One region of the Mesobacillus sp. ABV4_180 genome, then DNA from elsewhere that is predicted to be linked to it. Evidence: riboswitches for the same ligand, from Rfam matches in the RefSeq annotation. Region 1 holds a riboswitch; the other holds the start of a gene.
What was found. A riboswitch is a leader RNA that binds a small molecule or an ion and turns the genes downstream of it on or off. The one in region 1 is predicted to bind S-adenosylmethionine.
Positions count from the first base shown of each region.

Region 2: another riboswitch for S-adenosylmethionine. It lies ahead of ACXAEA_RS05185 (methionine ABC transporter ATP-binding protein); the one in region 1 lies ahead of ACXAEA_RS13710 (BMP family protein).

Region 1 is NZ_JBSWTJ010000001.1:2,690,390-2,698,398, reverse strand. It holds gene ACXAEA_RS13725 (hypothetical protein) at 1-252, shown strand, start outside; gene ACXAEA_RS13720 (3' terminal RNA ribose 2'-O-methyltransferase Hen1) at 393-1,787, shown strand; gene ACXAEA_RS13715 (polynucleotide kinase-phosphatase) at 1,784-4,375, shown strand; SAM riboswitch class I at 4,951-5,059, shown strand; gene ACXAEA_RS13710 (BMP family protein) at 5,252-6,271, shown strand; gene ACXAEA_RS13705 (ABC transporter ATP-binding protein) at 6,337-7,875, shown strand; gene ACXAEA_RS13700 (ABC transporter permease) at 7,841-8,009, shown strand, end outside.
Region 2 is NZ_JBSWTJ010000001.1:1,042,383-1,050,391, forward strand. It holds gene ACXAEA_RS05155 (TrkH family potassium uptake protein) at 88-1,428, shown strand; gene ACXAEA_RS05160 (potassium channel family protein) at 1,441-2,097, shown strand; gene ACXAEA_RS05165 (BMP family lipoprotein) at 2,600-3,580, shown strand; gene ACXAEA_RS05170 (methyl-accepting chemotaxis protein) at 3,604-5,259, shown strand; gene ACXAEA_RS05175 (chromate transporter) at 5,444-6,019, shown strand; gene ACXAEA_RS05180 (chromate transporter) at 6,016-6,546, shown strand; SAM riboswitch class I at 6,729-6,834, shown strand; gene ACXAEA_RS05185 (methionine ABC transporter ATP-binding protein) at 6,918-7,931, shown strand; gene ACXAEA_RS05190 (methionine ABC transporter permease) at 7,921-8,009, shown strand, end outside.

The DNA of each region.
Region 1 (8,009 bases):
GAAGTCTCTCCAAAAAACCATTACAAAATGGATATTCGGCAGGTTCGTCACAAGATTCCAATGAGAGAAAGAAGCAATTTTAAACTAAAGAACGGTAACGAAGCAACGTATACCAATGTTTCTGGCTTTAACTTGTTGGTTTTTGAAAGTGATGGGTGGCAATATATTCTTAGTGTGGATAAAAGAGTATCCGAAATAGTTACACCAGAGGTATTAGTTGAAATTGCAAATTCTATACAGACTCCTAAATAAATCAAAGTTAAAAAATGCGTTTTCCTTTCCGGATTAACGCTTTTTTTGTGCCTTCCTACATATCACTCCCCAGTGTCTGTTCCATAACAAATAGGTAAATGATATATTAAATTCAGGAAATGATCGAAAAGAGGTGCTTTATGCAGTTAACGATTCGGGCTTTTGGGGAGAATGTCCAGGTTCTTTCACATTTGTTGGCGAAAAACCCTCATAATGTCTATGAACGACACCAAAAAGGCCATGCTGTGAGGCTGTTTTTCAGCATGTTTACTGATCGGGAGGTAGAAGCGACTGTGTTTGTTGCTCCAGACTCTCTTGAACTGGTGAAAAATCAAGGTAATCAATATGATATTACCCATTACATAAATGATCGGGAGTTTGCAGTGAGCAGTATTTTCATATCACTGATCAGAACTGCCCTTGGGACCGCGTTGAATGGGCAGCCGAAGGAGGATTACGTCGAGTGGGTAAAGCATCGATTCGACCTGGAATTAAGTTTCGGGCCGGTTTCTTCAGGCCTATCGGATCAGCAAATCCTTGAGCTATTTGAACCACTAGGATTCAACGTTGGTATCACACGCCCTGATATCAATTATGATTTCACACTTAAATCGAAAAGCTCCGCGAGGTTCATTGCACTTAAAGGCAAAACGACATTGCAGATGGCTTTGAGGCAGATATTTGTGCTCATCCCGGTGCTGGACAATTACAAGCATTATTATATAGATGAAAAAGAGATTGAGAAACTCGAACGCTATGGAGAAGGCTGGCTTGATGACCACCCTCAGAAATCCTTTATCATGAAACATGCGTTGCGATTCAAAGTTGTGTACGAACTGGTTGAAAGTCAGGATAAAGATACTAAAGATAAAAACGCTCTGGTTGAAGGCCAGGAAAAAGCCGCTGCCATTCAGGAAAAGAAAAAAATCCGACTTAACGACATGCGCTATGAAAAAATAGTGGACACGGTGAGGGAACTTGCAGATAAGGAAAGCATCGTCGACCTCGGTTCTGGTGAGGGCAAGCTGAGCGCCAGATTAGGCTTCATCAACGGAGTCAAAGAAATTCTCGCTGTCGAACCTTCAGAAGAAGCTTCGATCCGTGCGATGGAACGGTTCGCTCAGGCAGATGACAAGGCCGATTTAATCAAGCCGACCCAGCTATGGGGTTCGCTTTTTTACTATGACGAGCGGTTGAAGGGCAAGGATGTCATGATTTTATGCGAAGTGATTGAACATATCGACGAGGCTCGGCTTCCAAAGGTTTTTGGGACCATCCTTCATGAATACCGTCCAAAGAATCTTCTTGTGACCACTCCGAATAAGGAATACAATGCCCTTTATGGAATGGATACGGAATTCAGGCATGATGATCACCGTTTTGAGTGGACAAGGGCAGAGTTCACGGAATGGTGCAATGCGAGAAATAGCGAAGGTGAGTACGAGTTGACTTTTAGCGGTATAGGCGACGAGCACGAAGAATTCGGCTTTCCTACGCAAATGTGTATTTTTAAGAGAAAGGAGGCAAAAGAATGAGAATCGCATTGCCTCATGCAGGTATTGTTTTGCTCGTTGGACCATCAAACAGCGGCAAAACGACGTTGCTTAATAAATGGCAGGAGGAAGGTAAAATCTCTCCTTCTGAGGTGGTCAGTTCCGATCAATTCCGCATGCTTGTCAGTGATAAGGAATTCGTGGATTTTCGGAATGTGCCAAAGCAAGAAGCAGACATTCTATTTGATGAATACAGCATGATTTCAAAGGAAGCTTTTGACATGATGGACAGTATGATTCGGGCAAGGTGCAGGCTGAACAAGCTTACCTTTGTGGATGCGACCCACCTGCAGCCTGACGATCGAAAGAGGTATATCGCGATGGCCAGGGATCATCATGTCCCAATCATGTCAATCGTTCTTGATGTACCTGAAAAAGTATTGCTTGAAAGGGACGAACAACGCGATAATCCGCGCGGCAGACGACGTATCAAGCAGCAATACCAGGTTTTCACTCGGGAAAAGCGTTTCATGAAAAAAGAAGGCATAAGGTCATTACATTTTATAAAAGAAATCGACGATATTGAGTTGACTAGACGCACCAATCCGCTGGAACTGGAAGTTGGTACTGGAATTGACATCATCGGCGATATCCATGGCTGCTATGATGAAATGATTGAACTGCTGGAAAAACTCGGCTATGAAAAAAATGGTGAAGAGTATTATCTGCACCCTGAAGGCAGGAAGTTCCTGTCGATTGGGGATGTGATGAGCAGGGGGCCAGAATCCCTTAAGAGCATGATGTTCTTTTACAGGCATGTTGAAAAAGAACTGGCATATATGATTGACAGCAACCATGGCTGGAAGATTGCCAGATGGCTTGATGGCCGGAAAGTAACCATTTCACATGGAGATGAAAAGGTTGAGAAGGAATTTTTGCAGTATGAACAAGAGCATGGAGCTGAAGCGGCAGCAGAGTGGAAAAGTAAGCTGAAGGATTTCCTCCTTGAGTCGCCTTCCCATTATATTCTGAAAAAGAATGGCATTCCTGCAGTAGTATGTGCACATGCTGGAATCAAGGATGAATATATAGGCAAACAATCGGATGATGTCAGTGATTTTTGCCGCTATGGAGATACTGATGGATTTGATGAAAAAGGAAAACCGGTGCGGAAAGACTGGTTCATCGGACACCGGACTAACCAGCTGATTGTCTGGGGTCATGACCCTAAGCCACAGCCGCTGAAAATGAATAATACCCTCAACATTGATCAGGGCGTCGTGTTCGGCGGGAAGCTTACTGCCCTCCGTTACCCGGAAACCCAGATTGTCGCTGTACAGGCGAAAGCAGATTATTCAGGAGTACCTGATAATCCGCTTCTTGAGTGGGAGCAAAAGCGTCTGAATCAGCCGAATATCGGCAAATTCCTTCATGGATATTCCGTGCTAACCGAGGAGTTTGGCGAGGTAGCGGTTCCGGCAGAAACAGTCAAGCCAGCGATTGATACGGTTTCTCACCATACAATCCCGATTGAACAGCTGCTTTATATTCCGCCAACCATGAGTCCGACACCGTCGCCATCCTCCAAGGAAATATACCTGGAACATCCTTTGGAGGCAATTGAGTATTATCGAAGCAACGGCATTGAAAAAATGGTCGCGGAAAAAAAGCATATGGGGAGCCGCGGCATTCTGTTCTTGTTCAAGGACCATGCCTCAGCGAAAAAACACATTGGAATAGAGACGTTAGGTACGATTTATACAAGAACCGGCAGGCAGTTTTTCGAGAACCATCTTGAGCTGGAGATTGTCCGCAAACTGAATGATGATTTGCACAACAATGATTATTTTACCAAGCATCAGACCGATTACGTTCTGCTCGATGCCGAAATCATGCCATGGAACTTGAAGGCAAAGGACCTGATCAGCAAACAGTATGCCCATGTTGCCGAGAATGCGATGATGGATCGGGCTATGTTGCAGGATAAATTAGCTGATGCAGCTAAGGATAATCCTGCTCTGTCTGGATGGCTTGAAGAATACAATGAAAAATTGAACAATGCCAAAGAGTTCGCAGAGGTTTTTCAAGGGTATTGCTGGGATGTCGTCAATCTTGACGATATCCAAATCGCTCCTTTCCATGTGCTGGCCCATAGCAACAGGACGTTCTTCGATGAAACGCATGAATGGCATATGAAAATGAACCATGAGTTCGCCAGCTATTCAAGCTTGTTTGTCGCCACCGAATACAAAATCATCGACAACTCATCGAGTGAGGCGGAAGTGATCAAGTGGTGGGAAGAGACGACCGAGGACGGGCACGAAGGAATCGTCATCAAACCTGAGCATTATATCACGAGAAGCAAGGGGAAACTGCTCCAGCCAGCGATCAAAGTCAGAGGCAGAAAATACCTGAGAATCATTTACGGCATGGACTATTTGCACCCCGAAAACCTAAGCAGGCTGAAAAAACGCAATACAGGCAAAAAGCAGAAGCTCGCGCTGAAGGAATTTGCGCTGGGAATCGAAGGCATCCGCCGCTTCGTAAATGGAGAATCCATCGAGAGAGTACATGAATGCGTCCTTGCCACCCTGGCAATGGAAAAAGACCCTGTCGACCCGCGGTTGTAGGGAGAACGAGGCTGTTGGGACTTGTGCCCGGCAGCTTTTTTGTTTGGATTTGGTTGTGGGTGGGAGAGCGAATGAGCGGTTAAAAGGGGGGATTATTGATATGGGCAAATATGACAAGGTGGATGTACCCGAAGTCATGAGGAAACCCGGGATGTCGGTCATATAAAATGAAATTATATGCCCGAAGTCTCGAGGAAACCCGGATGACGGTAACATAAAATGAAATTATGTGCCCGAAGTCAGAAGGAAGCCCGATGTACGGTCACATTAAAAGAATATATGTGCTCGAAGAAGATTGGAAACTTGAAGGTTAAGAGTACTGTCATATTATAAGATTTGATGTAATACGTTTAAGGTTAAACTCTATCGTTCAAAAGATAATTGTCAAATAGGATGAATTTCATGAGAGAAGAAATGACGGCAAGGTATGAACTGGATTTGCGTATGTATCACAGTTTATAAGTGTTGTTCTGATTTTTCTAAAAACATATTGCTATTTATGATATATTGGTTATAATGAATTCTAAGTTTATTTTATTTTTATGTTACTAATGTAAAAAACTACATAATGGATTTCCTTATCAAGAGAGGCAGAGGGACTGGCCCTATGACGCCCGGCAACCGCTATTACCAAAATAGAATGGTGCCAAATCCTGCAGAACACATTGTTCTGAAAGATGAGGAAGAGTGCTGGTTTATTTACCTCTTCCTATTTCCCTGGGAAGAGGTTTTTTAATTGCAGGAAACAACAAAAACACGAACATTGTTGGTGGTATTGAAATTAATATACGTTTTTTGTTGTATTCAAGCTAAGAATCAATTAATCTAGTAATGTAGAAAATATAATAAGCGAACATTAATTTTAGGGGGATCATCATGAAAAAACTTTTGGCGTTGTTTACAATTTTAGCAGTTCTTCTAGTGGCAGGCTGTGGAGCTGACGAGTCTTCCAAAAAGGCGGATGGAGAAGGAAAAGAAAGCAAAAAGAGAATCGCGCTTGTTCTGCCAGAGAAAATTGGTGTGAACCCTTTCTTCCAGCAGATGGATGAGGGAGCAAAAAAAGCAGCAAAAGAGTTTGGCGTGGAAGTAAAGACAATTGAATCGACTGATCACTCAGCAATTGAAGAAAACCTTCGTGTAGCTGTTGCGGAAAATTATGACCTGATCATCACTTCTTCTTTCGAATCGGAGGATGCATTGAAAAAGGTAGCGGCTGAAAACCCGGAGCGACAGTTTGCGATTATTGATACGATTGTAGATTTACCGAACGTACAAAGTGTCAACTTCCGAGAATATGAGGCAGCTTACTTGCTTGGTGCAGCGGCTGGTCTGTCAACTAAAACAGATAAAGTAGGAATGGTAGCTGCAATGGACATTCCGCTTTTAAAGAAATGGACAGTGGCTTTTGAAGAAGGCTTGAAAGAGACAAATCCGGATGCTGAGTTTCTTGTAAACTATGTTGGCAGCTTCACAGATCCTGCAAAAGCGAAGGAATTAGCCTTCCTTCAGGCTTCAAGAGGAGCAGATTTCATTGCAGGAGCAGCTGCTGTAGGTGACCTTGGAGTATTTGAAGCAGCGAAAGAAAAAGGATTCTTCACAGCAGGCCAGGACGTAGACCGCACAGAAGTAGACCCTGAGCATGTCGTACTTTCACAGCTGAAGGGTACGGACGCAGCAGCTTACGAAACGGTAAAAGCATTTACAGAAGGTACTTTTAAAGCTGGAATCGTTGAGTATGGTCTTAAAGATAAGGGTGTGGGTTTGACTTATGTGACTCATGAAAGCAAGACACCTTTGAACGCATTCGTTGGCCAGGAAGTCATCGACAAAGTCAAAGCTCTTCATGATGAAATCATATCTGGTAAAAAAGTAATTAAAAATCCATTAAACAATTAATTTGAGAAAAAAATGAACCGACTGCGCTTGTAGTCGGTTTCCATTTGTACCGGGGAGGGAAGGCAATGACCTATCGCTTAGAAATGAAATCTATGACCAAGAAATATGGTGATTTCCTTGCTAACGACGACGTATCAATTAAGCTAAAAAAAGGGGAAGTACTCGCAATTGTTGGGGAGAACGGCGCTGGTAAAACGACGTTGATGCGAATGCTCTATGGACTCGAACAGCCGACGAGCGGAGACATTCTGCTTGATGGGAAATCAGTAAGATTTTCAGGCCCCCAGGATGGGATTGCGCATGGAATTGGCATGGTTCATCAGCACTTCATGCTTTACCCCGATTTTACAGTGACAGAGAATATCGTCATTAGCCGCGAGCCGCGCACCTTTGGGTTTTTCAACCGAAAGGGAGCAGCTGAAGCTGTCCGTCAGCTTGCAGAAAAACACAGGATTTCGGTTAACCCTTCACGTAAAACAGGCGAGTGTTCTATCGGGGAGCAGCAGCGGATTGAAATCCTCAAGGTTCTATATCAGGGCGCAGATATTATCATCCTCGATGAGCCGACCGCTGTCCTGACACCATTGGAAGTGGATGAACTGTTAGCGACCATTCGTTTCCTTGCCAATCAAGGGAAAAGCATCATCCTGATTACCCATAAGCTGCGAGAAGTCATGAAGGTGGCGGACCAGATCACGGTTCTCAGGAACGGAAGGGTAGCAGGTCATGTTCAAATATCAGCAACAACTGTCGATGAACTGGCAAAGTTAATGGTGGGCAGAGAGATTAAGGAGCTTGCTGACAGGTCTAAGGTGAAAGGGGAAATTCTCCTTGAAGTAAAGGAACTGACCATAGGTGCGAAAGGTTCCAAACCTGTTTTGGATAATGTCAGCTTAAGTGTACATAGAGGGGAAGTCCTTGGAATCGCAGGGGTTTCTGGAAATGGACAGTCCGAGCTAATCCAGGCTATCTCCGGTTTAAAAAATGTTGATCATGGCTCGATTCTTTTAGGAAGTCAGGATGTAACAGGTACATCCGTAGCTTTCAGACGCGATGCAGGATTATCCCATATTCCTGAGGATCGATATCTGTGGGGAGCGGCAAAGGAAGCCACAATTGTAGACACTGGATTCATGGGCTACTACAAGCAAAAAAAGTTCAACCGACGTTCTATTTTGAATAAAAAGGCTTTCCGCAGCTTTGTCAGTGAATGGATTTCAAAGTATGAAATCAAGACATCCTCAATGGATGAAAAGGCAGCGAATTTATCAGGCGGAAATTTGCAGAAATTGATCGTCGCAAGGGAATTAGGTTTTGATACGGATTTCTTGATTGCTGCTGAGCCAACACGAGGAGTGGATATTGGTGCAATGGAATATATCCATGAAGCAATTTTAGCCAAGCGAAATAATGGGGATGGCATCCTGCTCGTATCATCCGAATTATCTGAGATTTTAGCATTATCTGACCGGATCGCTGTCATGTATGAGGGGAAAATCGTGGGAATGCTCGATCGAAAGGATGCAACAGAAGAAAAGCTGAGTGTGCTTATGGCAGGAGGGAAAGTCAATGAAGGTTCAGAGAAAACTGCAACAGTCGTTTAGAGGATTGGTTCAGCCGCTGTTCGCGGTGATGATCGGGATCCTTACCGGAGCGCTGGCCATCAGCCTGATAGGTGAGTCAGTTGCAGAAACATACAAAGTGATGTGGAATGGAGCGTTTGGAAGCTTTTATTTCG
Region 2 (8,009 bases), 1.6 Mb from region 1:
GACTATTTTAGAATCCAGTTAAGACAAAGTCCCTGCAAGGAAATATTAAACGCATAATTCCTCATACTAAGGAAAGAAGGAAACATCATGCGCAGGAAATTGTTTTTTCGGCTGGACCCTCCCAAAGTACTCGTCCTGGGTTTTGGGACGATCATCCTGATGGGTGCATTGCTGCTGTCATTGCCTTCAGCTACAACCGATGGAAACGGATTGACTTTCCTGGATGCACTATTCACTGCAACCTCTGCTACATGTGTGACTGGACTGGTTGTAGTGGATACCGGAGATACCTTCACACGGTTTGGTGAAATGGTCATCCTTTCGATGATTCAGATTGGCGGGCTGGGATTTATGAGCTTTGCCACCTTGCTCGCATTCATTCTGGGGAAAAGGATCTCATTCAAAGAGCGTCTGGTTATCCAGGAGTCGTTGAACAACACCACTGTTGAAGGTGTGGTGAGGCTTGTAAAGAGACTGCTGATTTTTACAGCGGTAGTCGAGATTGCCGGGGGAATCCTTTTATCATTGAGGTTCTCGCAGGATATGGCTGCTGGAAAGGCAATCTATTTTGGCTTTTTCCATGCCGTTTCAAACTTCAACAATGCCGGGTTTGATTTAATGGGCGGTTTCCGCGGACTTACTGCCTATGCTGATGATCCTATCGTCAATATTACGCTGGTCTCCTTGATCAGCCTCGGCGGTATCGGTTTTATCGTCATGAACGAATTAGTTGAATATCGCAGCACAAGGCGCTTGTCATTGCACTCCAAAATGGCGCTGGCTGTTTCAGGCATTCTTGTAGTTGGTGGAGCACTCCTGATTTTTATTCTTGAATTCAATAATCCATCTACATTGAAGCCAATGTCCTGGTCCGGCAAAATATTCGGTGCGCTATACCAGGCGGTCACTCCAAGGACTGCGGGATCCAATACATTAAATATCCCTGATTTGAAGCAGTCTACATTATTTTTGATCATCTTCCTGATGTTCATTGGTGCTTCTCCAGGGTCGACAGGCGGAGGAATCAAGACAACGACTTTTGCTGTCCTGATTGGTGCCGTTAAGTCGCAGATCCGCGGCAGGGAAGATGTCACCTTCTTTGGCAGAAGGCTGGATTACACCATTGTTTCAAAATCTTTGACGGTTACACTCATTGCAATTTTTTTAATCATAACGATTACAATGGTGTTGACCATTACAGAACCGGGAAAAGATTTCTTGATGATATTCTTTGAGGCAGTATCAGCATTTTCGACTGTCGGTCTATCGATGGGGTTGACGCCAGAATTGTCATCATACGGAAAAATATTGATAACCATTACAATGTTCGCGGGCCGTGTTGGACCGCTGACACTAGCTTTTGCAGTAGCGAGAAAAAGAAAAGAAGATCATTACCGATATCCTGCTGGAAAAGTGATGATTGGGTAGGAGGATGTAATTATGGCAAGGCAATTCGCAGTAATCGGGATGGGACGTTTTGGCTCAAGTGTAGCAACGACCCTCTATAATGAAGGACATGAAGTACTGGCAATCGATAAGAAGGAACAATATATCGAGGAATACAAGGAACATGTGACCCATGCGGTAATCGGGGATTCCACAGATGAGCAGACGTTGAAAGCGGTTGGAATCAGGAACTTTGATACAGTCATCGTTGCGATCGGCGATGACATCCAGGCAAGTATCCTTACCGTTCTAATTCTAAAAGAAATGGGAGTTTCCAACGTCGTAGCCAAAGCGCTTAATAAGCACCATGCGCAGGTATTGTTCAAAGTCGGTGCAGACAAAGTCATTTTCCCTGAACGGGACATGGGTGAAAGGGTCGCGCACCAGCTGATGGCATCGCCGAATGTATTGAATTTCATCGAACTTTCAGATGACTACAGCATTGAGGAAATCAAACTCCCAATGAGCATGGCTGGCAAAAACCTGATTGAAATCAATCTGCGGGCAAAGTACAATATCACGGTTATCGGCGTGAAAACGGCTAACAAGGTCGATATTTCACCAGATCCGGAGAAAACCCTGAGAGCAGAGGATATTCTGATTGTACTCGGAGAAAACGGCGACTTGAACCGGTTCACGAAAATTAAATAATCCAATCTGGCAGACTGTTTATCAACAGTCTGTTTTTTTATGTAGGTTGTGTTAAATCTAAATGTTGTTTTTAAGTCCTGTTGATTGGAGTGGAAGGCGCGCAGACTCCTCCGAAAATGCTAACGCATTTCCATCGTGCGTGGGCGGATTCAAAGAAGCAAAATCAATGTCCTGCGGGATCAGCTGGACAGATGAGACCCCGCAGGAGCTTGCGACGAAGAGGCTCAGCGTCAGCCCCGCGGAAAGCGAAGCGCCTGGAACGGAAATCAACAGTCTAATTTAACACAGCCTTTTTGTAAAAACACAGCTGTAATTTTCCGGAATTTAGAAAATTGACAATAGATAGACTTTGCATTCCAGCATAAACAAAAAGTTTATATGGTCGATTAAATAAATGCGGGAATTTTATTAAAGGCTGTATTCATTATTGATTGTTGCTTATCAGTTAATAGAAACAAGCTAATGAACACGCCTTAATTAATAGGAGGAGCATGACAACAAGATGAAACGGATTATAAGCAAATTTTTAGTATTATTTTTATTGATTGGCACCCTTGGTGGATGCACAACTACTGAAATGAAAGCCAAAGAGAGGGTTAAAATCGGCATTATGTTGTCTGACGTCGGACTAGGTGATCAGTCGTTTAGTGATGCTGCATTTGCGGGTCTTACCAAGGCTAGAGATGAACTTGACATCCTCTTTGATTATAGAGAATTACAAGCCGTAGGCACTTATGAAAAAGGATTTTCAGAGCTTGTGGAAGAAGGAAACGATCTTGTCATCGGCTTAGGATTCATGGTTCTTGAGGACCTTGAGAAGGTAGCAAAGAAGTATCCTGAACAACAATTTATATTAGTTGATTCAGTTTCTGAACTGGATAATATCACTTCCATCACTTTTAAAGAAGAACAGGGAAGTTTCCTTGTAGGTGCAGTTGCGGGGATGACATCAAAGTCCAATAAGGTCGGTTTCATAGGGGGAGCTGATGTACCGCTGATCCATAAGTTCAAGGCAGGGTTTGAACAGGGAGTGAAATCCGTGAACCCAGCTGCAGAGGTGAAGGTTGTCTATGCAAATGATTTTGGAAACGCAGAACTTGGCGGAAAAATCGCTTCGGGGATGATTGATGAAGGAGCGGACGTTCTCTATGCTGCGGCTGGTTTTACAGGCGTTGGTGTATTGAAGGAAGCTCAAGCAAAGAAGAAATTTGCAATTGGTGTGGATAGCGATCAGTACTTTTTTGCTGAAAAAGCAATCATTACCTCCATGCTGAAAAATGTGGATGTCGCGCTCTATGAAACAGTCAAGGAATTTCAGTCAGAAAAGAAGCTTGCTGCAAAACAAATCGAGCTGGGCATAAACGAAAAAGGAGTTGGCCTTGCACCAATCAGGGTGATAAAGCTTACTCCTGAGCAGGAAAAAAACTTAAAGGATTTGGAAGCTAAACTATCAAGGAATGAAGTTTCAATCCAGCTGGATTAACAGCTGCTACTGGAGGAACCAACATGACAATCAAGAAGAAGTTGCTGCTTAACTTATTACTGGCCATTGGTTTATCGGTTGTGATGATTTCGTTCATCATTTACAGGATGCTGATGGTTCAGGCATCGAACCAGGATTATGTACAAGTATTGCTGACAGTGCAGAACCTTCAGGCGGAAACATCAGCTGCGAAGCAATCACTTAGTAATTTTTCTTTTAACCCTACAGAAGGCAATAGACAGGAAGCCCTGGCAAAAATGGAGAAAACGACTCAGATTTTTACTAAGGCACAAAGTCTTATTAAACAAGGCGAAAGCAAAAAGGTGCTGGACAAGGCATTTGAAAAATTCACTTCTCTTCAATCAGAAGCAGAAAAAGCTCTTGATGAGAAAAGCAGCGCAGAAGTGAAGAGGCAGTCACTTCGCAGCGAGGGTGTGCTGAATGATCTTCATCTCCTGAATATCCAGGTAAATGAACATTATGATTTCTTACAAGAGGACTTGAAGAATCAAATCCAGTTCATCATTCTCTCTGCTATCATTGGCAGTATTCTGCTGATCGTAGTTGCTGGGGGAATAGGAATCAGGCTGACTAGTTCAATCACAAAACCGCTGAAACAAATCGCTGTGAATGCACAGGAAATTGCCAAAGGGAATTTAATGATCGATAAAGTTTCGTATAAATACAAAGATGAGCTGGGAATATTGAATGAGTCCTTCGAATTGATGGCTAAACAATTGACTGCTTTGCTGCAAAAGGTCAATATAGCGAGCAAGGAAGTGGAGAACTTTGCTGAGGAGATCGAACAGGAAAATGTTTCGCTTACTGAAATCTCTAATCAGGTCGCTGTCTCAACGGATGAACTGTCTGCGGGAGCGCAAAATGTTTCAGAGGATTTACAGCAATCTGTCCAGCTGATTGAAGATATGGATAAAGAAATAATGCTTAACCTGGATCATACCCAGGAATCCTCTTCCTATAGCAAGGAAACGGTGGATGCTATTGGTGAAGGCAGAGAAGCGATCGAGCAGCAGAAGGTTTTGATTACTGAAAATAAGAATGCTTCATATTCAATACAGGCTGCGACCGATCAATTCTTCGGCTATGCAGCCAAAATTGAAGACATGGCTTCAGCCGTTTCGGCAATTGCGGCGCAGACAAACCTATTGGCCTTAAATGCGGCGATCGAAGCAGCGAGGGCTGGTGAAGCAGGGAAAGGGTTTGCGGTCGTTGCTTCAGAAGTCAGGAAACTGGCAGAGGAATCGAACACTGCCACCACTCAAATATTTGATGTGGTCAACTTGCTCAAAAATGGACTCGATGAAATCGCTGACGCAGTGAATAAGGGTGGAATCATCGCAGATGAACAGATGAATTCTATGAACTTAACGATGACAGCATTTGAAAACATTGAATCAAAGGTGACCGGCATCTCGGAAAAAATATCACACTTGGTTAAGGGCATGGAGGCATCAAAAGAACTTGGCGCTAAGGTCCTTTATAATGTTGAATCGATCAGTGCAGTCGTTGAAGAGACAGCTGCAGGAAGTGAAGAAATTTCCGCATCCACTGCTGAGCAATTATCCGCTTTCGGCAACTTATCTCGCAAGGTTACAGATTTACGAAAGCTGACAAATGATTTAAACGACTCAGTGTCTGTTTTCAAATTTAATCAGTAATTTGAAAAAGTATCATAGCTTGTCGCTATGGTACTTTTTTACGGAAACTTTTCTATCAGGGAAATATTATTAAAGTCGTGTTTGCTTTATGTCATGCAGCAGGGCTCTTATGAGTCTATAATAAGAAAAAAGAAGCATAAACTAGTGACTGTTTTGACGGACTATTAGATGAGTAGGTGAAGAATTGAAACAGGCAGATTTATTCTTTGCGTTTTTTCGTGTTGGAATCCTCGGATATGGCGGTGGTCCTTCGTCGATTCCCCTTGTGCATAAGGAAGTGGTAGAAAAATATAAATGGATGGACTCTGATGAGTTCGGTGACATTCTTGCCCTCGGAAATGCATTGCCAGGACCGATCGCGACCAAGATGGCCGGTTATATTGGTTATCGTGTAGGTGGTTTCCTGGGAATGATCACTGCCTTGTCAGCCACGATGATCCCGACGATTATCCTGATGATCCTGCTATTGACGGGCCTGAATTCATATAAGGACGAGCCCTGGGTTAAAGGAATGGCAGACGCTGTTGTGCCAGTGGTTGCGGTCATGCTGGCTGTGCTTACATGGGATTTCATCAAGAAATCAGGTACCTCAAAGCTTGGCTGGGGATGGACGGCTGTTGCGCTGATTGGGAGTCTGGTTCTGGTGCAGTTCCTGCATTTGCATCCTGCAATATTGATCTTCGTCCTGCTGCTGGGTGCCTTGTTTAAAAAAGACGCTTCCACACCTGAAAATAAACAAGAGGGAGACGGACAGCAATGATTTATTTCCAGATCTTTCTGGCCTTTTTCATCCCTGGGATTTTGGGGTATGGCGGCGGACCGGCCTCCATTCCGCTAATAGAAAATGAAGTAGTAGACCGTTATAAATGGATGACAGTCAATGAATTCAGTGAAGTTCTAGCAATGGGCAATGCATTGCCAGGACCAATTGCTACAAAGATGGCCGGCTATATTGGTTATGTCGAGGGTGGAATGATCGGCGCCGCAGTCGGTGTTTTTGCCACTGTGGCCCCATCCCTGATTTTAATGATCAGCCTGCTTGGCCTGCTGATGAAGTTCAAGGATTCGCCAAAGGTAAAAAGGCTGACCATTGTTGTCAGGCCAGTCATTGCCGTGCTGCTTGGAATAATGACCTATGATTTCTTCTTCTCCTCCTATGAAGGAGTCGGCATGCTGCAGACAATCCTCATCGGCGGAATCAGCTTCGTCCTGATGGAAAAAATGAAAGTTCATCCAGCCTATGTCGTCGCCGGAGCACTTCTTTATGGAGCCCTTGTTCTATCATGAACAAGGTTTTTTTGTTTTATCACCGGCTGTTCTATTCAGTCAAATGACAATCAACTGAAAAAATTTTCCTCTTACTCTCCCAATGATGTAAGCGATACCAATTGTTATTTACTGAAAAAACAATGTTGACAAACTAATCAGATGGTTTTAATATTTCAATTATCGAAATTAATTTAATAAGAAACTTATCAAGAGTGACCGAGGGATTAGGCCCTATGACGTCCGGCAACCTCCTTTTTAGGAAAGGTGCCACTTCCTGCAGAATGTTTTCATTCTGAAAGATAAGTCGTATAGATGCTTACGATGCCTCTTTCTATGAATGAAAGAGGCATTTTTTATTTTTCAGAAATCATGAGCCGGGGGTGTGAAGCATGATCGAAGTAAAGAAGCTGGTCAAGTTATATGAAACAAAAAAGGGGAAAGTCACAGGCGTTGACAATGTTTCATTGAGAATTGAAAAGGGAGAAATCTATGGAATTGTCGGATATAGCGGTGCGGGGAAAAGTTCTTTGATCAGATGCCTCAATCTCCTTGAAAAGCCGACATCGGGTGAAATTATCATTGACGGTGTCGAGCTTACATCTTTGAACAAGAGTAAATTAAGGAAAGCCCGCTTGAAAATTGGAATGATTTTTCAGCATTTTCATCTTGTTAGCGCCAGGACAGTGAGTGAAAACATAGCTTTTGCGTTAAAAGCTGCCGGCACTCCGAAAGCAGAAATAAATGAAAGAGTACTAGAGCTTTTACATATGGTCGGCCTTTCGGATAAGAAAGATGTCTATCCCGCTCAGTTGTCAGGCGGCCAAAAACAGCGTGTCGGCATTGCCAGAGCATTGGCGAATAATCCATCCGTCCTGTTATGCGATGAAGCGACCTCGGCTCTTGATCCAAGCACCACCCGCTCTATTTTAGCTTTACTGAAAAAGATTAATAGAGAGTTTGGCATCACGATTGTCTTGATCACTCATGAGATGGAAGTGGTCAAAACAATCTGCGACAGGATGGCCGTCATGCAGGATGGCAAAATCATTGAAGAGGGCAATGTCTATGATGTTTTTGCCAATCCGCAGCAGCCGCTCACAAAGGACTTCGTCAACTCCATCCTCCAATTCGAGCTTCCGGAAAGGCTTCTTGGAGAACGGGATGGCAAACTGATCAAGATTTATTTCGAGGGTGAGATTGCCGAGCAGGGCGTGATCTCGGATGTATTCCAAAAATTCAAGGTGAGGGGAAATATCCTCCACGGGAAGATTGAGTATATTCAAGACATCCCATTAGGAATCTTCATAATGGAGGTTTCTGGAGATCACGATGAGATAGACCGTGCCATTGCGTATATCGCAGCAAGGACGAAAAACTTGGAGGTGATTCACGATGCTGCTTGATAACATTATTTCAATGCTGCCGGAATTGAACAAAGCATTCTTCGAAACAATCTACATGGTCGGAATCTCCATCCTTGT